DNA from 2 places in the Alteromonas sp. ABH2_165 genome. Region 1 is predicted to be linked to the other one. Evidence: predicted binding sites of a transcription regulator. Region 1 holds the regulator's gene; the other holds the start of a gene.
What was found. Region 1 encodes MetJ, which represses methionine synthesis genes. Its sites were predicted from a motif close to TAGACGTCTAGACGTCTA; they were not measured.
Positions count from the first base shown of each region.

Region 2: the regulator MetJ is predicted to act here: its motif matches at 2,784-2,801, upstream of metA (homoserine O-succinyltransferase MetA).

Region 1 covers NZ_JBSWWF010000012.1:67,890-78,503, forward strand. Annotated here, with positions in the region: gene metF (methylenetetrahydrofolate reductase) at 239-1,123, opposite strand; gene metJ (met regulon transcriptional regulator MetJ) at 1,278-1,601, shown strand; gene ACXAFQ_RS19985 (MFS transporter) at 1,668-2,879, opposite strand; gene ACXAFQ_RS19990 (malic enzyme-like NAD(P)-binding protein) at 2,981-4,234, opposite strand; gene rpmE (50S ribosomal protein L31) at 4,632-4,844, opposite strand; gene priA (primosomal protein N') at 5,020-7,191, shown strand; gene ACXAFQ_RS20005 (SPOR domain-containing protein) at 7,387-7,953, shown strand; gene hslV (ATP-dependent protease subunit HslV) at 8,584-9,108, shown strand; gene hslU (HslU--HslV peptidase ATPase subunit) at 9,187-10,518, shown strand.
Region 2 covers NZ_JBSWWF010000001.1:374,016-384,629, reverse strand. Annotated here, with positions in the region: gene metH (methionine synthase) at 1-704, opposite strand, end outside; gene ACXAFQ_RS01650 (homocysteine S-methyltransferase family protein) at 714-1,769, opposite strand; gene metA (homoserine O-succinyltransferase MetA) at 1,773-2,711, opposite strand; gene ACXAFQ_RS01640 (DUF2802 domain-containing protein) at 2,934-3,353, opposite strand; gene ACXAFQ_RS01635 (chemotaxis protein CheW) at 3,432-3,920, opposite strand; gene ACXAFQ_RS01630 (chemotaxis protein CheW) at 3,936-4,670, opposite strand; gene ACXAFQ_RS01625 (ParA family protein) at 4,678-5,442, opposite strand; gene ACXAFQ_RS01620 (protein-glutamate methylesterase/protein-glutamine glutaminase) at 5,471-6,616, opposite strand; gene ACXAFQ_RS01615 (chemotaxis protein CheA) at 6,641-8,914, opposite strand; gene ACXAFQ_RS01610 (protein phosphatase CheZ) at 8,927-9,670, opposite strand; gene cheY (chemotaxis response regulator CheY) at 9,705-10,088, opposite strand; gene ACXAFQ_RS01600 (RNA polymerase sigma factor FliA) at 10,137-10,614, opposite strand, start outside.

The DNA of each region.
Region 1 (10,614 bases):
TACAGTGTAACCATTCGCAGTCGTGGGGGGAATGTTTTGTTGATTTCTCAGCAGATTGTAATGTCTGGCGCAGTGGTAAATTGACGAGAATAGTCAGGTATCGTTGCGATAAGGAGGAGGCTAGGGGAAAACCGTCTGCAGCAGGGATGCTGCAGCGTTCTCTATAACAGCTTAGCCAGGCATGGAGCTCCGGCGTGTTTTTTCTCTGGCCTCCGTACTCCCAGCGTATTCGAAAATGTTAGTCAGCGCGAACGCCCAGCATGTGGCAGATAGCGTAGCTGAGTTCGCAGCGGTTCAGGGTATAGAAGTGGAAGTGTTTCACGCCTTCTTTAGCCAGTACCTTCACCTGTTCCATGGCGATGTTGGCGCCAATTAGGTTGCGGGTTGCTTGGTCATCGTCGTCAAGACCGTCGTACATTTTGTGCAGCCAGCCAGGTACGTGAACGTTGGTGAAACCCGCAAACTTAACCAGCGTTTGATAGTTAGTAACTGGCAATATGCCAGGAACAATATCTAAATCGATGCCTGCCGCTGCTGCACGGTCGCGGAATCGCAGGTAAACACTGGTATCGAAGAAGAACTGTGTAATTGCTTCCGAGGCACCGGCTTCCGCTTTACGCTTCAGATTCAGCAAATCAAACTGTGCGTTTGGCGCTTCAGGGTGCTTTTCTGGATAAGCCGCTACTGAGATATCGAAATCAGCCACGTCTTTTAACAGAGATACCAAATCAGACGCGTACATTTCAGTTTTATCTACGCCCTTTGGCAAATCACCACGTAAGGCCACAATACGGCGGATACCGGAATCCCAGTAGTCCTGAGCGATTTGTTTCAGTTCGTCACGAGTGGCATCTACACAGGTCAGGTGAGGAACGGCAGCCACACCGGTTTGCTGCTGAATGCGTTTAACCACATCGTGGGTGCGATCGCGCTCACCGCTGTTTGCACCATAGGTAACAGACATATATGAAGGCTTAAGAGGCGCCAGACGCTCTACAGATTTCCATAAGGTTTGTTCCATTTTTTCCGAGTTTGGCGGAAAAAATTCGAAGGATACATCGATGTCACGCAGTTCTGACAAAGATTGATTTAAGGCATCGATGCCCTGTGCATAGGAAACCATTTTCTGACTCACTCACTTTTTGGCCGTTTAGACGTCTAAACTAATTAATATATGTCTGGACGTCAAGAGGTTTACACGGCTTAATTGACCTTTTCGCTACATTGTTTAGAATTTCCGCTCATAAGATAAAATAACAGGCAGTCCGAGATTTCACATGGCAGAATGGAATGGTAAGTATATACACCCTTATGCAGAGCATGGGAAAAAGAGTGAACAGGTAAAGAAAGTTACTGTTTCTATTCCTATTAATGTGCTTAAGGAGCTCACAGATGAGCGCACCCGGCGACAGATAAACAATCTGCGCCATGCAACAAATTCAGAATTACTGTGTGAGGCATTCCTGCATGCGTTCACCGGGCAACCATTGCCTAACGATGATGACTTGCGCAAAGATAATCCAAATCGTATCCCGGCAGTTGCCAGAAAGATGATGGAAGAAATGGGCATCGACCCATCAGTGGATAACGAAGAAGAATAAAAACGAAAGCCAGAGTCAGTACTCTGGCTTTTCTCTTTTTGCTCGGCTTACATGCTTTCGCCGAGCTTAATCCGATTTACCCGGCGATGGCGCCTCTATTTTCCGCAATTCAAACAGAGGCCTGAACGTTTTTCCGAACAGCAGCACCACGCCTAAGCTCATTACACCACCCGTTACTGCGCAAGCAACCGGACCAATGGCTGCGGTCACCGAGCCACTTCGGAAGTCTCCCAGCTCGTTAGAAGAGGCAATAAACAACGAATTAACCGCACTAACCCGCCCTCGTAAGGCGTCGGGTGTCATGATCTGAACTACTGAGCTTCTAATCACCACGCTGATCATGTCTGAACCGCCGTAAATCAGCAGCGCAAAGCAGGCAACATAGAGATTTTGCGAGAAAGCAAAACCGATAATGGAAAAGCTGAATATGATCAGTGACCAGAACAGCAAGGGACCATTGCGCTCGATGGCGCGCTTACGCCGTACCATGGTTAACCCGATAATGGTTGCGCCCACGGCGGGCATGGCCCGGAGTAAACCCAAGGTTTCTGGCCCTTCATGCAGCACGTCTTTTACAAACACCGGCAGGATGGCCATCACGCTGCCGCATAAAATCACCACCAGATCGGTAAACAGAGCTCCACGCACCACGTTGTTGTGCATTAGATAATGTACGCCGCTGAAAATATCTTTCAGTTCCAGCTTGCGCTCAGAGTGAATTTTTAAGGCAGGCAGTAAAGAGAAGCCGCCCAAGGTGAATAAGCCGAAAATGATCAGAACCCAATAGAGCTGTCGGTCAAGCATGGCCAGCAGAATACCTGCAAGGAAGGGGCCCACGGTTAACGCGATGTTCCACATTGAGCTAATGGCGGCAACCGCGCGGCCCAAGTGGTCGTTACTCACAATGTTGGGAAGCACAGATTGAATAGCTGGGGCAAAGAACGCCCGGCCGGCGCCTAACACCGACAGTGAGCAGAATAGTGCCCACTTATTAAGCTCAGGCTGATTCATCAGTATCGCCACCGCCAGCACCACCAGTAATTGCAGACTGGCAGAGAGCAGCAAAATACTCTTCCGCGAAAAGTTATCTGCAGCCCAACCCGCAACCAAAAACAGGCCAATCACGGGGACAATCTGAAAAATACCCACTAACGCTAAGTCGAAGGCTTCGCCGGTAGCTTCATACAAATGCCAGCCGATACTGACGCTCATGGTAGAGCCAATCAGGGTTGTTGCAATACGCCCGATAATGAGCCCAATGAGTGCTTTAGACCACATGATATCTATATCCGTTAGAATTGAAGAAGAATGCGTGCGCCAAAACGCAAACGGGCCGGTAGAATTACCGGCCCGTGGCAGATGAGTGCAGTATGCCCTAATTAGGCATTGTTACCCAGATATTTTGCTGGCAGTGACTCAACACCCGCCACGCCTGAATCAATGGCTGCCTGTGCTACGGCACTGGCAATGCGATGCAACAAGCGAGGGTCCATTGGCTTAGGAATGATGTAGTCTTTGCCGAAAGTCAGCGACGCAGACTTACTGGCTTTCAATACTTCTTCCGGCACCGGCTCTTTAGAGACAGAACGCAGTGCTTCAACAGCAGCCACTTTCATTTCATCGTTAATGGCGGAAGCGCGTACGTCCAGCGCACCGCGGAAAATGAACGGGAAGCACAGCACGTTGTTTACCTGGTTCGGGTAATCTGAACGACCGGTAGCCATGATGAGGTCAGAACGCACTTCGTGGGCCAGTTCAGGTTTAATTTCCGGATCTGGGTTTGAACAGGCGAAAACGACCGGGTTTGGTGCCATCAGTTTTAAGGTTTCTGGTGGCAGAACATCCGGGCCAGAAACACCAACGAAAATATCGGCACCGTCCATCACATCATCAAGGGTACGTTTATCGGTGTTGTTGGCGAATAGCATTTTGTGTTCAGTCAGATCGTCGCGACGGGTGTGAATAACCCCTTTGCGGTCGAGCATATAAATGCGTTCACGCTGGGCACCACATTTGATCAGCAGTTCCATACAGGCTACGGCGGCAGCGCCGGCACCCATACACACAATCTTTGCATCTTCGATATTCTTACCCTGAATCTCCAGCGCATTCAGCATACCGGCGGCAGTCACGATAGCAGTACCGTGCTGGTCGTCGTGGAATACCGGGATTTTGCAGCGCTTGATCAGCTCCTGCTCAATCTCAAAACATTCTGGTGCTTTAATATCTTCCAGGTTAATACCACCGAAGGTATCGGCGATATTAGCTACCGTATTGATAAACTCTTCGGTGGTGCGGTGTTTTACTTCAATATCGATAGCGTCAAGGCCCGCGAACCGTTTGAACAGCAGCGCTTTACCTTCCATAACCGGCTTTGAAGCGAGTGGACCTAAATTGCCCAATCCCAGAATGGCAGTACCGTTACTAATAACAGCTACCATGTTGCCTTTCGCGGTATAGCGATAAGCGGCATCAGGATCTTCTGCAATTTCGCGGACTGGCTCGGCAACACCGGGGCTGTAAGCGAGAGCGAGATCATCAACACTGTCTGCCGGGGTAGACAGCTCTACTTTAATTTTACCTGGTGTAGGGTACTCGTGGTAATCCAGGGCGCGTTGTCTGAAATCTGACATGCTTTTATGTGTCCTTCTCAGGGTTATTCGTTACAAAGATACACCTGTCGTTCTGGCTAATTTGTTGTTTTTGTTATAACAGCCATATAAGACCAATGTAGCATATCGCCTTTCACAGTACATATCTGATCAGGACTAATCTCATGATTACTCTAGTGGTCAAACCGCCACGACACAAAACGGTATTATCAATGGTGACCATTTATCAAATTAATAAACAGTCCTTAACTTATATTTAAAAGCATATAAACAGCGTAGAAGCTGGTGTTTGTTTTTTGAACGTTAGTGAAGTGGGGGGCTAGAAGACAGCCTTAAAGGGATGAATATCGAAATGGAAATTATTGCAGACACAAAAAAAGCGCCATAAAGGCGCTTTTTTCGCAATTCAATGCAGGGCTTATTTTTTGCCCAGTGCACCGAAACGCTTCTTGAAGCGGTCAACACGACCACCGGTGTCAACATTACGTTGCTTACCAGTGTAGAACGGGTGACAGTTAGAACATACGTCCAGGTTCAGATCTTTACCTGCAGTAGAACGAACTTTGATAACATTACCGCAAGAACAAGTAGCAGTAATTTCTTCGTATGTAGGATGGATATCTTGTTTCATGGGTTACCTCAAATCTAAGGCCGTATCGCTATCCAGCCCGAAGCTGAACACCATACGCAACTATATTCAAATGCAAGGCATAACTGGCCTTGCCGTAAAGAGCGGCGCATATTAATGTATGGCGCCCGTTTGATCAAGAACGATAAGTGAAAAATGCGGAAAAAATAGGCGGATTATGCATTTTGTCGAGGTGGCGGTACCGGTACCGCTACGCCAAACTTTTACCTACAGCTGTGACACCCTGCCGGAACCCGGTTGCCGGGTGAGTATCTCCTTCGGGCCGAGAAATCTGGTGGGGGTGGTGACCGGCGAACTCACCGCGCCTGAAAATCCGGATAAAATAAAAGCCATTGATAAAGTTCTGGATGAAACGCCGGTACTCGACCGGGTGTTGCTTAAGCTTTGCCATTGGTTGTCGCAATATTATCTGCATCCCATCGGTGAAGTCATTCACACAGTGCTACCCGTGTTGCTGCGAAAAGGCGAGTCGGCCAGTCCGGTAGACGAAATCTGGTGGCACGCCGCAGACAACGTGGATGAAAATTTGGCTGAACTTAAACGGGCGAAGCGACAGTATGCCTGTCTGGAAGCGCTGGTGGATGAACCCGTTCGTGAAGGCGACCTCAAGAATACTTTTCCCACCACTATTATTAATGCGCTGGAAGAAAAAGGCTTTATCAGCCAGGAGAGTAAGCCCCCGCCGCTGCGCCCGAAAATGTGGCTGGATTATTTTGATGTGGCGAAAAAGCCGTTACCAGACAAAGAGCAGGCCGTCGCGATTTCCACGATAGTGCAAAGTCGTTCTCGGTTTGCGCCTTATTTGTTAGAAGGGATAACGGGCAGCGGAAAAACAGAAGTCTATCTACAGGCCATTGAAGATGTACTAGCAGAAGGGCGCCAGGTGTTAATTTTGGTGCCGGAAATCGGCCTTACACCACAAACGGTGTCGCGGTTCGCCAATCGATTTGGTATCGACATTGGCATTTTGCATTCTCAGCTAAACGATAAAGACCGGTTATCGGTGTGGCAGCGTGCCCGTTCTGGAGAGCTGGGCGTTATTATAGGAACCCGTTCAGCCATTTTCACGCCGATGAAATTCCCCGGTATGATAATCGTCGATGAAGAGCATGATGATTCTTACAAGCAACAGGATGGACTGCGTTACCACGCCCGGGATTTGGCGGTGATGCGGGCGCACACCGAAAATATTCCGCTTGTGCTGGGCACGGCAACGCCGTCGCTGGAGACGCTGAATAATGCGTTGACGAAGCGTTATGGTCATCTGCAACTGACAAAGCGCGCAGGCGGCGCATCGAAAACCCATCAGCAGGTGCTGGATGTACGTGATCAGCGGCTGCAATTTGGAATTGCCGATGGGATGCTAAGCATTATGCGCCAGCATTTATCCATGGGTAATCAGGTGCTGGTGTTTGTGAACCGCCGTGGCTATGCACCTGCACTGATTTGTCATCACTGTGGACATTCCTATGACTGCCGTCGCTGCGAGCGTCCTTACACGGTGCATCGCACTCAGCAGCGGTTGCAGTGTCACCACTGCGGAGGCGCACGACCTATTCCACGCCAGTGCGAACACTGCGGATCAGACGAGCTAATTACAGCCGGTGTGGGCACCGAGCAGATAGAAGACGGTCTGGCGAAGATGTTTCCGGACGTGAAGCAAATCCGCATCGACAGCGATTCGGTGCGCGGCAAAGACAAACTTCAACGCTCGCTGGATGATATCAATGCGCAGAAATACCAGCTGCTCATCGGCACCCAAATCTTATCGAAAGGGCATCACTTTCCTCACGTAACGCTGGTGGTGGTACTGGACTGTGATGGCGCGCTGTTCAGTGCCGACTTCCGTGCCAGCGAGAAACTGGCACAATTGGTAACGCAATTGGCTGGCCGGGCAGGCAGGGCATCAAAGCCGGGAGAAATGTGGCTGCAAACCCACAATCCGGGACATCCGTTATTGCAAGATTTGGTACACAACGGTTATGCCCACTTTGCCCGTCAGGCGCTTGATGAGCGAAAGCTCTCCTGGATGCCACCGTTTCAATCGCAAGCGGTGATTCGCTCAGAAGCCACTAATGGTGAGCTGGCCTGGGAATTTCTTGAGCAGGTTCGAACGCTACTGCAAAGTGAAGTGGTGCGGCTGAATGGTCCGCTTCCATGTTTAATAGAGAAACGGCAGGGACGGTATCGGTTTATGTTGGTTTTGCAATCGGCGCAGCGCAAGGCGATAAATGATTTGCTCAGGCGAGCGCTACCAAACATTACGTCGCTGCCCACGGCCAGCAAAGTGCGCTGGTCGCTAGATGTCGATCCATCAGACTTCAGTTAGCAGATGTTGCTTGAGTCTGACGACGAATTCATTAGACTGAGCGACTTCGGCTAAGATACCGACAGCAAAGTTAAGAAATAAAAGCTACACTGCCTTACCTGAACCATTGCTACGGAATGTACGCTTTCTGAATGAATAAAAGTAGCGATGGTCAGTTGTCTGAAATATAAATTTTTAACGGGATAGATGCCGGTTATGGCTCAACGTGATTATGTATCTCGTGGACGTGCGCCACAGAATAAAAACAAAAATAACAATAAGCGGAAGCCGCCAGCCCCAGAGCAGAACAGAACCAAGATCTGGATGCGCCTGGTAGTGGTGATTATTGCCATTCTTGCACTGATTTATTTTCTGTTTTCAATTAAAGATAACGTAGACGAAACGGCTGATTCGACCATGGAGCCGTTGCCGCAAATCGTGGAAGAAGACGAACTGCCGGAAGTGCCAAAAGAAGAGTGGGATTACATTAAGAGTTTGCCTGGCTACGAAGTGGAAGTAGAAGTTGCGGAACAGCAGAAATCGGACAAACTTTACCTGCTGCAATGTGGCTCTTTCCGTACCCGTTCTCAGGCCGAAGAAATGAAAGCGAAAATTGCCTTCCAGGGCCTGGAAGCGCAGGTTCGTGCAACCACTGGATCAAATGGCGAATGGTTCCGCGTGATCATGGGACCATTGCAAACGAAACGTGATGCAGAGCGGGCCAAACACAGTCTCAGAAAAGTCAACATCACCACCTGCATGATCCTCACCTGGAACTTATAAGGAAGAGAACCTGCCGCTAACGGGGTTTCCGAAATTCTGGTACAGAACTCGCGGTAAACCCATCCATGGGCGCTCGGCAGCCGCTTCCCTGCGGCTGACGGTTCTGTACCAGAATTTCTACAACCCCTGCGCTCAAGGTTCTCCGCTTTTTCCGTGAGCCCTTGTGGCCGGGGCAGGTATTGCCGGCGAGAACTCGCCGTGAACCCATCCCTGGGGGCTCGACAACCGCATCCATGCGGTTGACGGTTCTCGCCGACAACACCTTACCCCGTCCGCGGACTCACAACCGTGCTCGGCACCAGCATCCCTTCTGCTGACGGTTTGGAATGGCTTTCCTTTCTTTGTCTGTGGGCCTGACTTTCGTTCGTCCGTGGGCTCACAACCTTGCTCGGCAGCCGCTTCCCTGCGGCTGACGGTTTGGAATGGCTTTTCTTTCTTTGTCTGCGGGCCTGACTTTCGTTCGTCCGTGGACTCACAACCGTGCTCGGCACTACCTGCCCGGGCCAGAAGAGTTCACAACACCTCACAGTTTCTCCCTTGAAAAAATAATGTCTTCCCCCACTTATCTCTTCATTGAAATTAATTTGCTGTGCGCGACGGCCAGCGACACCCGAAACATGGGGAAGTGTAGTGACTACTATTGTATCTGTAAGACGCGACAATCAGGTCGTAATTGCCGGAGACGGACAGGTTTCTCTGGGTAACACCGTAATGAAAGGTAACGCTAAAAAAGTGCGTCGCCTCTATCACAACAAAGTGCTGGCGGGATTTGCTGGTGGTACTGCCGATGCGTTTACATTATTCGAGCGTTTTGAATCCAAGCTGGAAATGCATCAGGGGCATCTTACCCGCGCCGCGGTAGAACTGGCCAAAGATTGGCGTACAGACCGGGCGTTGCGCAAACTGGAAGCGCTACTGGCAGTGGCCGATGAAACGGCTTCGTTCATCATTACCGGTAACGGTGATGTGGTGCAGCCAGAGAACGATTTAATTGCCATCGGTTCAGGCGGGAACTACGCGCAGGCAGCGGCCACGGCGCTGCTGGCAAATACCGATTTATCCGCGAAAGACATTGCTGAAAAGAGTCTGACCATCGCCGGCGATATCTGCGTATTTACTAATCACCACCAGACGGTTGAAGTACTGGATTATTAATATTCACAGGTTCGTACGCGACCATGCGAACGGGCCTGATTACCGCCACGGGGCGGCATAAGAAAGAGAAGGTTTATTATGTCTGAAATGACACCCAGAGAAATTGTTCACGAGCTCGACCGTCACATCATCGGTCAGCAGGATGCCAAGCGCGCTGTGTCTATTGCATTGCGTAACCGCTGGCGTCGTATGCAGCTGCCGGAAGAGCTGCGCGTAGAAGTTACGCCTAAAAATATTCTGATGATTGGTCCTACTGGTGTGGGTAAAACTGAAATTGCCCGCCGTTTGGCGAAGCTGGCGAACGCACCTTTTATCAAGGTGGAAGCGACCAAGTTCACCGAAGTCGGTTATGTGGGTAAAGAAGTGGAAACCATTATCCGAGACCTGACAGACATTGCCGTGAAGCTCACCAAAGAGCAGGAAATGACGAAGGTGAAATTCCGTGCCGAAGAAGCGGCGGAAGAGCGTATTCTTGATGCCTTGTTGCCACCACCAGAAGATCCATGGGGCAAGAAAGAACAGGTTGAAGATCGTGGTACCCGTCAGGCGTTCCGTAAAAAGCTGCGTGAGGGGAAACTCGACGATAAAGAAATCGAAATTGATGTGGCCCTGCCGCAAATGGGCGTAGAGATCATGGCGCCTCCTGGCATGGAAGACATGACCAACCAACTGCAGTCGATGTTCCAGAACCTGAACTCTGACTCGCAGAAGAAAAAGAAAAAACTGAAAATTAAAGATGCGCTCAAAATGCTGATCGAAGAAGAAGCGGCGCGTCTGGTTAATCAGGAAGATTTGAAAGAAAAAGCGATCAATGCGGTTGAACAGCACGGTATCGTGTTTATCGACGAAATCGATAAGATTTGTAAGCGTGAAGGTAACAACTCTGCGGACGTATCCCGTGAAGGTGTACAGCGCGACCTGCTGCCACTGGTTGAAGGCTCTACCGTTTCTACCAAGCACGGCATGGTGAAAACTGACCATATGCTGTTTATTGCCTCTGGTGCATTCCAGATGAGCAAGCCTTCTGATCTGATTCCTGAATTGCAGGGGCGTTTGCCAATTCGTGTTGAGCTGTCAGCACTTAAAGTGGAAGACTTTAAGCGCATCCTTACCGAGCCAAAATCTGCACTGACTGAACAGTACCGTGCACTGATGGCCACTGAGGGTGTAACCATTGATTTTGTTGAGTCGGGTATTCAGCGTATCGCTGAAGCGGCATGGCAAGTAAACGAGAAGCTGGAAAACATTGGTGCACGCCGTTTGCACACCGTACTTGAGCGCCTGATGGAAGATATTTCTTTCGACGCGTCTGAGAAATCCGGTGAAACATTTGTTATCGATAAGACCTATGTTGATTCGCATCTGGAATCGCTGGTGGATAACGAAGATCTGAGCCGCTTTATCTTGTAAGGCGAACGTTGTAAGGCATACGCTCATGATAAGAAGGCAGCAGAGACTCACGTCCTGCTGCCTTTTTTGTTTTCAACACGTTAGTAGCTAATAGTA
Region 2 (10,614 bases), on a different contig from region 1:
AATACCGAGTGCATGGCTTCACGCACCGGATTGTTACCCCGGAAAGAGAACGAGATATTCGACAGGCCACCGCTGATGTGGGCATGCGGACAGGTCTCGCGGATGATGCGGGTTGCTTCGATGAAGTCCACCGCGTAGTTATTGTGTTCTTCAATACCGGTAGCAACTGCAAAAATATTCGGATCGAAAATGATATCTTCCGGCGGGAAGCCCACCTCTTCCGTAAGGATTTTGTAGCTGCGCTGACAGATTTCCACTTTACGCTGCTTGGTATCCGCCTGACCGGTTTCGTCAAAGGCCATAACCACGGTAGCGGCACCGTATCTTTTAATCAGTTTCGCATGATGCAGAAACTGCTCCTTTCCTTCTTTCAGGCTGATGGAGTTAACGATGGCTTTACCCTGTACACATTTCAGGCCTGTTTCGATGACTTCCCACTTGGAAGAGTCGATCATGATAGGCACTTTGCAGATATCCGGCTCAGACGCAATCAGATTCAGGAAGGTACGCATGGCCTCCACCGAATCCAACATGGCTTCGTCCATGTTGATATCGATGATTTGTGCGCCGTTCTCCACCTGCTGGCGGGCAACATCCAGCGCTTTTTCATACTCTGCATTCAGAATAAGGCGCTTGAAAATAGCGGAACCGGTGACGTTGGTCCGTTCACCAACGTTGATAAATGTTGAAAACTCTGCTGTCACAATAACACCTTAGTGAACAAAAGGTTCGAGGCCGGAAAGGCGCATTTTAGGTTCGAAGTGCGGCACTTTTCGTGGTGCAACGCCTTCAACGGCTTCCGCCATGGCGCGAATATGCTCCGGGGTGCTGCCACAGCAGCCACCGACAATATTCACCAGGCCAGACTGCGCCCATTCTTCAATGTGCTTCGCCATTTCCTCAGCGCCGAGATCGTATTCACCAAACTCGTTAGGCAGACCGGCGTTCGGGTGCGCTGATACTAAACACTCTGCAATATTGCTGATTTCATCCACATACTGACGTAGCAAATCAGGGCCAAGGGCACAATTGAGCCCCATGGACAGCGGCGTTACATGACGCATGGAATAATAAAACGCTTCAGCCGTCTGGCCAGACAGGGTACGACCCGAGGCATCGGTAATAGTACCAGACACCATTACCGGTACGCGGCTGCCGCGCTTATCGAAAACAGATTCAACGGCAAATACGGCGGCCTTGGCATTCAAGGTATCGAAGATGGTTTCAATCAAGATGATATCCGCACCGCCATCCAGCAACGCTTCTGTCGATTCAATGTAGGCTTCCACCAGCTCATCAAAGGTTACGTTGCGTTTGCCCGGATCGTTTACGTCAGGCGAAATCGAGGCTGTGCGGTTTGTGGGCCCTAACACACCGGCCACATAACGCGGCTTGTCTGGGGTTTTCGCGGTAAATTCATCGCAGGCTTTGCGGGCCAGTTTCGCCGCGGCAATATTGATGTCTTTTGACTGCGCTTCCATGTCGTAATCGGCCATGGCGATGGTGGTGGCGTTAAAGGTATTGGTTTCAATGATATCCGCCCCTGCCTCAAGATAAGCACAGTGAATATCGTAAATGATCTTGGGCTGTGTAATGGCCAGCAAGTCATTATTGCCCTTCACATCGCAGTGCCAGTCGGCGAATTCCTTGCCGCGATAATCTTCTTCTTCCAGCTTGTGTTCCTGGATCATGGTGCCCATGGCGCCATCCAGGATAAGAATGCGTTTTGCTGCCGCGTCCAGCAGAGCGTGTTGTTTGTCTGAACTCACGGGTTACCTCTTCGGCTGGGCTTTTTCTGCCAGCTGGTTCAAATCGTACGGGGTAGTCTGGTAAACATAATAGTTCAGCCAGTTATTAAACATGAGACTACCATGAGACCGCCAACGGACTAAAGGCGCTTTTGTCGGATCGTCGTCGGTAAAATAATTTGCCGGAATGGCAGGATGCAAATCTGCCTGTAAGTCGCGATAGTATTCATCGTGCAGCGTTTCCGGATCGTATTCCGGGTGGCCTGTTACGAACACCATCCGCTTATCATCAGACACCACGGTGTAGGCACCTGCTTCAGGGGATTCGGTGATTACGTGCAAACCTTTCACGCTATTGTAGACATCTGAATCGATATAGCCAAACCGGGAATGTGGCGCATAAAAGTACGGGTCGAAACCGCGCAGCAATTCATTGTACGGGTCTAGTACCTTATGCTCGAATACACCAGATAACTTATTATCACGAAGCGCTCGCTGTACACCATAAAAGTGGTACATAGCCGCATGTGCTGCCCAGCAAAGATACATGGTGGACTGCACGTTGCGTTGTGCCCACTCCAGAATATCTTTCATGTTGTCCCAGTATTTCACATCTTCGTAGGGCAAATGCGCCAACGGTGCGCCAGTCACGATCAGACCATCGTACTTCTTACTTTCGATTTCTGAGAAGTCGTGATAAAAGGCGTCCATGTGCGCCTGGGGTGTATGTTTGGGTGCCAGATTATCGACACGAATAAGGTTAACGTTCACCTGCAGTGGCGTGTTAGAAAGCAACCTGAGGATTTGAACTTCTGTCTCAATTTTATTCGGCATCAGGTTCAGGATCCCTACTTCCATAGGGCGAATATCCTGAGTGGCGGCTCGGTTGCTGTCCATAGTGAAAATATTTTCACCGGATAACACGTCCTGCGCGGGAAGTTGACCTGGGATACAGATAGGCATGGATGCTCCAATGATTGACAGAATATGCCGCTATTGTGGCTGAATCACTTGCGATGTCAACATCTTTACGGCTGGACGTCTAAACGGCTTAAGTTTTACCTTAGGAGTTGAAGCACATATCGCTTGGTAAAGCATAGCACCCTTGATAATTGCCTGCGTGGCTGTTAGCGAAAGTATCGGGGAAAGGTATTGCAGATTAATTAGAGATGCACACCAGCATGATTAACTTCGCTGGCTGTGCATACTCATCAGCAGTTCAGCTTCTGCTCTGGGCAAGTCACAAGCTTGCATCACCTCTTCCACTGAAGCGCCCGACTTTACCAGTTCGGCGGCACGGGTGTATAAGCGCATTGAAGGGTCCTGTTGCTTCACTTCCCGCAACTGGTTTTCAAACTGGTCACATTGGTCGGCCAATTCACGCATGTGCTTTCCCTGCACCATGGAGCGGGTTTGCATTTCGGCAATTTGGTTTTCAAGATTTTTCACATCGTCACTGAGCATGTCGGCGCGGGATTCGCTCTCAAGATGCGTTTGTATAAGGTGAGTCAAACGCTTATTAAAATGAAAATACAGCCAGATAACGGCAACAACAGCCAGAAGCCCTGTAGCAATGGCAAGTAAGGACAAGGCCGATACATCCATATAAACGTTAATTCTCCAAAAATTGGGAAAGGAAAGAAGCTCAGGCACTGCCCGCCGGGTAACGGGCAGTGATATTGCTTAGAAGCCGCTCAGTTCGTCCCATTCGTCATCACTGAGTAACTTGTTCAGGTCGACAAGAATCAACAATTCGCCATCGCGGTTGCTCACGCCCTGAATAAACTTGGCACTCTCTTCTGTGCCTACGTTTGGCGCGCTGTCAATTTCTGAAGACTTCAAATAAACCACTTCAGCAACGCTATCAACCAGAATACCCACTACCTGTTCATCCGACTCGATAATTACGATACGGGTATTGTCTGTGGTATCAGCAGGCATCAAGCCAAAGCGGGCACGGGTATCGATAACGGTAACAACATTACCACGCAAATTAATGATACCTAGTACATAGTCTGGCGCGCCAGGTACTGGGGCAATTTCTGTATAGCGCAGTACTTCCTGTACTTGCATAACGTTGATGCCGTATGTTTCTTCACCTAAACGGTAGGTGACCCATTGAAGCACCTGATCTTTCTCAGGTGAATTATTACTTGTGGTCTTGTCATTCATTAACCTGGCTCCCCGCTAAGGCGTTTGGTCATTACTGCCTAAGCCGTTATTTAGCATTGCAATTAACTGATATACGTCGATTAACGCACACATTCTTTCTTTTACCATGCCCGCTAACCATGGACGTTTGCCACCGGCCTCACGCCATTTCACTTCGTCCTTGGTAAGAGTAACGGTATTGACCAGTTTGTCGCTGGCTAGGCCCCACAAACTGTCCCCTAACATAATAAGATACTGATAGTTTAGCGTTTCTGCGAGATTTTGATCGTATTTTTCTGGCATAACCCACATTGCAGTATCAACAACGTTTATTTTTTGTTCACGATGCAGCATCACCCCTTTAAACCACTTAGGCTTACCGATGAGCCCACCGACTTTTTCCATGCGGTGGATACCGCCTAGTGTCACTAAAGGCACCGCCAGTGTGAGACCAGCTACCTCAAAAAACAGTGCCTGGAAACGATTCTCAAGCAAATCCTGAATGGGCCGGTGAGTCACCGGCTCTTGAGGTACCACAATGGCTTCTGCAGAAGCAATGCTTTCCTCAATTTCTTCCACCACAGGCGCAGCCACGTCAACCTCTTCAACGGGCGTTGCTACCGGTTCCCGGGCCACGATGTCAGCAGTCGCCTGCTCAAGTAACCGAGCGGTGTTTGCCGTGACATCTGCCGGGTCTTCCGGACTCTGTAGTAAGCTGTCCAGATACGCCTGCATCACATCTTCACGGGCGAACGGCGTACTCTTGCTCATAGTCGACTCATAGTTCCAATTCATCTAACAGTTTAGTATAGGCGAAGACCCCTCGCGATCTCGGATAAACCACAGAGGCAGGTGTCTGTGCCTGACTCGCATCTCTGAACCGAGTATCGACGGGAATGACATCACTCCACACTTTACTGCCGTAATCGTCTTGCAATTTTTGATGTGCCTGGATGGCCGCATTTGTCCTGCGATCAAACATAGTTGGCACAATCAATGTGTCAAATTCCTTACGTAACGAACGCCCCATAATCTCTAGGGTGTGCACCATTCTGTCGAGACCTTTAAGTGCCAAAAATTCGGTTTGCACCGGCACCACCACTTTATGGCAGGCTGCCAGCGCATTCACCATCAATACACCCAATACAGGTGGGCAGTCGATCAGTACGTAATCGAACTCCTTTTCCACAGTCTGCAAGGCTTTTTTAAGAATAAGTCCCATACCATTTTGCATACCCATTTGTCGGTCCAGCGTGGCTAATGCCATAGATGCCGGAAGAATAAACAAGCTGTCTAATTTGGTGGGGCACAAACTGTCCAGTACCCTATCGGCAGATATCTCCTGATGATTAATAAAAATATCGTAAACAGAGGCACTTAGTTCTTCTGCATCGGTACCAAAGTAATAACTGAGCGACGCGTGAGGATCGGTGTCGATTAATAACACCCGTTTACCCTGTTGCGCTAGAATGCCTCCCAGCGTAACGGTGGTCGTGGTTTTTCCCACTCCTCCCTTCTGGTTGGCAATCGTCCATATTTTCAACCTTCAACTCCTGCTGATTGAATTCGCTCTACATCATCTCAGAGCGGATACACGATGCAATATGTTCAATATTGATGCTCTTTTCCGCAATACCGGCTTTTGCCACAGCCTGCGGCATGCCATAAACCACGCAAGAATCTTCATCCTGAGCCCACACCTTTGCGCCTTTTTTATGCAACGCGTCACAGCCTTCGCGCCCGTCTGCTCCCATACCGGTAAGGATCACACACAGTACGTCGCCGCCGTAAATATCAACCAAACTGTTAAAGGTAATATCCACGCTGGGCTTGTAGGTATCTTTCTCGTGAGCATGCGCATCACGCAATGCAATATTTGGCAAAGAGCGGGAATCTACCACCATCTGCTTGCCCCCTGGCGCCAAATACGCACAACCAGGCCGCAGGATGTCACCTTGCTCCGCTTCTTTCACAGAGATATCACAGTTGTTGTGTAAACGCTGAGCAAACGCATTGGTAAACGTTCCGGGCATATGCTGAACCAGAACAATAGGATGAGGAAAGTTAGCAGGTAAACCTGAAAGCACTTTTTGTAATGCCACAGGCCCGCCGGTTGATGCACCAATGGCAAGGCACTTATAACGCTTGCCTGAGGCTTTAACTTGAGACACCACTGGTGCGGCACTGGCACTTTCTGCCCGCCCTGTAAGCACAGACGAGCTTTTAAAAAACGTGGCTTTGGGTGCATTGGCAGGCATCGGAGGCGCAGGCTTAGGTGCTGGAGCTGCACGGGCCATTGGCGGTCGGCGTATACCCACACCGCGTCGCGCAAGTAACCTGACTTTGGTTCTCAGCAGGCTCGCAGCGTCTTTGCGATTTTTAGAGATCTCTTCAAATTTCTTCGGAAGAAAATCCAACGCACCAGCTTCCAGTGCGTCCAGGGTAGCCTGAGCACCTTCGTGAGTCAGCGATGAAAACATCAAAATTGGAATTGGACGTTTAGCCATAATCTTTTTGACCGCCGTGATGCCGTCCATTACCGGCATCTCGACGTCCATGGTCACTACATCCGGCGATAGCTTGACAAGCATATCCAGCGCTTCTTCGCCGTTACAGGCTTCACCTACAACCTGAAGTTCTCTGTCTTCATCCAGAATTTCACGGACACGGCGACGATAAAACGTTGAGTCGTCCACAACAAGGACTTTAAACGCCATAACAAGAAGTTCCTTTACTAGCAGCTATGACCGACGGGCATAGCGCTTAAGAAGACTTGGGATATCCAGAATGAGTGCAATACCACCATCAGATGTAATGGTTGCACCGGCCATGCCTGGAGTTCCTTGCAACAACGCATCCAGCGGTTTAATCACCACTTCTTCCTGACCAATTAGCGCGTCGACAACAAAACCGACCTGTTGGGTACCAATTTGTACCACAACCACATGTCCTTTTTCTTTGCTAATGTCTTTTGGTCCGCGAATTAACCATTCGCCGAGGAAGAACAATGGAATCGCTTTTGAACGAACTATCATGGTCAGTTGACCATCTACCGTATTAGTCTTTTTGATATCCATGTTGATGATTTCATTCACAGCACCCAACGGCAATGCGAAGGTTTGTTTGCCAACAACAATCATCAGGGTAGGCAGAATTGCCAACGTCAGTGGGACTTTGATTTCAAGACGGGTTCCTTTACCCATCTGAGAATCAATATTTACGGTACCATTGAGTTGGTTAATCTTGGTTTTCACCACGTCCATGCCCACACCACGACCCGAAATATCACTGATTTCGGTTTTGGTGGAGAAGCCCGGGGCAAAAATCAGGTTGAATGCTTCAACATCGGACATTCTGGCTGCCGCATCGGCATCGAGAACACCGCGACTGATTGCAATTTCTTTCAGTTTTTCAGGGTCCATGCCCTTACCATCATCATCGATAGTAAGCAGAATGTGATCACCCTCTTGCGACGCTGATAGCTTAACCGTACCCATGCGCGGTTTTCCGGCATTTGCCCTGTCATCTGGCATTTCAATACCGTGGTCCACGGAATTTCTAACTAAGTGAACCAACGGATCGGCCAGTGCCTCAACCAGGTTTTTATCCAGGTCGGTATCTTCACCCTCAAGCTCAAGGGTAATTTCCTTTTTCAAGCTGCGGGCGAGGTCACGTACAACCCGAGGGAAACGACCGAAAACCTTCTTGATGGGCTGCATGCGGGTTTTCATTACCGCGCCTTGTAAGTCACCCGTTACAACGTCGAGGTTGGCAATGGCCTTCGACATGTCTTCATCGTTTGTGGTGATGCCAAGGCTAAGTAAGCGGTTTCGCACCAACACCAACTCGCCCACCATATTCATTATCTGATCGAGGCGTTTGGTATCAACCCGTACAGTGGTTTCAGCTTGCGGTGCCTTCTCTTCTTTCTTGGCTGGCGCGGCTTTAGCAGCAGGCGCAGGTTTACTGGCCGCTGCCGGTTTAGCAGGTGTCGCAGGCTTCGCCGGTTCCGCCGGTTTGGCGGCCGGAGGCGGTGTAGCTGCCTTAGGCGGCTCTGCTGCCTTAGGCGGCTCTGCTGCCTTACTCTGTTCTGCTTTCGCGGCCTGAACTGCTTTGGTCGCAGTATTGTCTACTTCGACGCCACCTGCAGGCCCTTGACCTTTACCATGCAATTGATCAAGTAAGGCTTCAAATTCGTCATCAGTGATTTCGTCGTCACCGCTATCTGCGGCCGGCTCAACGGGTGCGACTGCCGGTGCTGGCGCAGCATCTGATGGCCCTTTAAACTGCCCTTTGCCGTGAAGCTCATCAAGTAGAGCTTCAAATTCATCATCGGTGATATCTTCACCATCGCCACCCGCTGCAGGTGCCGCTGGCGCTGCCGGGGCCGGTGATGCTGCAGATTCAGCAGGACGACCAGGCGCACCTGAACCATGTAATTGGTCCAGCAAGGCTTCAAACTCATCTTCTGAGATATCTTCAATACCACTGTCGCCAGATGCCACAGCAGTAGCTTCGGGTGCAACAGGCGTTTCTTCAACAATGAGTTCTGGTTCTTCTTCGACAGGCGCCTCAACTACCGGCGCTGCGGCTGAAACATCGCCGAAAATATTTTCGTCTGCGGATTCAGGCTTACTGAGTTTATGGAGGGTATCGACCAGTGCTGTGTCTGCGGCCTCTAATGGTTCGCGGGCTTTAACACGTTCAAACATCTCAACAACCACATCCGTGGCTTGGAGAATAACATCCATAAGTTCAGGTGTTAGCGTGCGCTGACCGTTGCGCATCACGTCAAAGACGTTTTCTGCACCGTGACAAATCTCTACCAGTTCGGTTAGAGAAAGAAAACCAGCACCACCTTTTACAGTGTGATACCCACGGAAGATAGCGTTGAGGAGGTCAGCATCTTCCGGGTTGTTTTCCAGGTCGACCAGCTGTTCCTGTAATTGTTCAAGGATCTCACCAGCCTCAACCAGAAAGTCCTGTAGTATATCCTCATCAACTTCAAACGACATTCATTCGCTCCCCTAAAAACCAAGGCTTGATAGAAGGTCATCCACATCGTCTTGACCCTGTACTACATCGTCACGTTTTTCAGCATCAAGAATTGGGCCTTCTGCCTCAATCGCATCTGGCTTCTTGGTGGGTGTTTTATCTTTAGGCTGACCAGCTTCACCAAACACAGTCAACATATTCACCAAGCTATCTTCTACTTCTTTCACAAGATCGATTACACGTCGAATAACCTGCCCCGTGAGATCCTGATAACCTTGTGCCATCAACACTTCGGTTAACAGACTATTAAGTTTAGTCGAATCCTGAGATGCGTCTTTAAACAGGGAGTCAATTTCCAAACACAACGACTTAAACTCACCTAGCTCGATTTGACGGGTCATGAGTTTCTGCCATTCAGGCTCAATTGCGCCGATACGCTCTGCCAGAGATTCCGCAATAGGCATGCATGACTCGACAGCATCCATTGTGGTGTTGGCGGCTTTCTCTGTTTCTTCGATGACGTAATTCAGACGAGTCTGCGCATCGGGAATATCATCGTTGGCTAAGCCTGCGATGCGCTCGTCTAATTGAAATGTGTTTAATGCATCATGGAGCTGACGGGTAAGCTTGCCAACCTCGGCAAAGAGCTCCACAGATTCCTTGGCTGATACTGCCTCCAACAGAGCATTGGCGGATTCATCATCCCCTTGCTCTAGATAACTAACCAGTTGCTTCGCCTCTTCTAGCGAAATAGGGACTTTTTTAATGGGTGACATCCAGTAATCCTCTTCTCTGGCAGGTGCTGCTAAGTTAGCCTAAACGCTGAAAGATTTTGTCTAATTTCTCTTTTAGTGTAGCTGCTGTAAATGGTTTCACCACGTATCCATTTACGCCAGCTTGTGCAGCAGCAACAATTTGCTCTTTCTTCGCTTCTGCAGTCACCATGAGCACTGGTAAGTGTTTAAGTTTGTCGTCAGCACGGATAGCTCTAAGCAGATCGATCCCTTGCATTCCCGGCATGTTCCAGTCAGTCACGACAAAGTCGAAGTCGCCTTGCTGGAGCATAGGCAAAGCTGTACTACCATCGTCAGCTTCCTGAATATTGGAAAATCCAAGATCTTTAAGCAGGTTTTTTATGATTCGTCTCATCGTAGAAAAATCGTCTACCACGAGAATTTTCATGCTCTTGTCCAAAATAGCCTCCGGTGAAGGATAGTAAATCGTTATTAATATTGGTGTGCGCTATTCTTCAGCCTGCCAGGATTGCATTCGTGCTTTTAGTTTTAACATGGCTTGGCTGTGAATTTGACTGACTCTGGACTCACTCACGTCGAGCACTTCACCTATTTCACGTAGGTTCAGTTCCTCGTCATAGTACAGAGACAATACAATCGCTTCCCGCTCGGGTAATGTTGTTATAGCGTATGCCAGCGCTTTCTGAAAGGCGCCTTGCATAAGATCTTCTAACGGTGAGTCATTACCCTTACTTTGTTCTGTTGTGATCACATCTTCAGATACACCGAGATCTTCGATACCGATTAATTTTCCGGCATTGACCTCGTTAAGCATTTGATGATAATCATTAATGCTGACATTTAGCTTAGCAGCTATTTCAACATCGCGCGCATCTCTTCCTGTTTCTCTTTCAACTAAAGAGATAGCTTCTGTGATTGCGCGGCTATTCTTGTGCACTGAACGGGGAGTCCAGTCACCTTTTCGA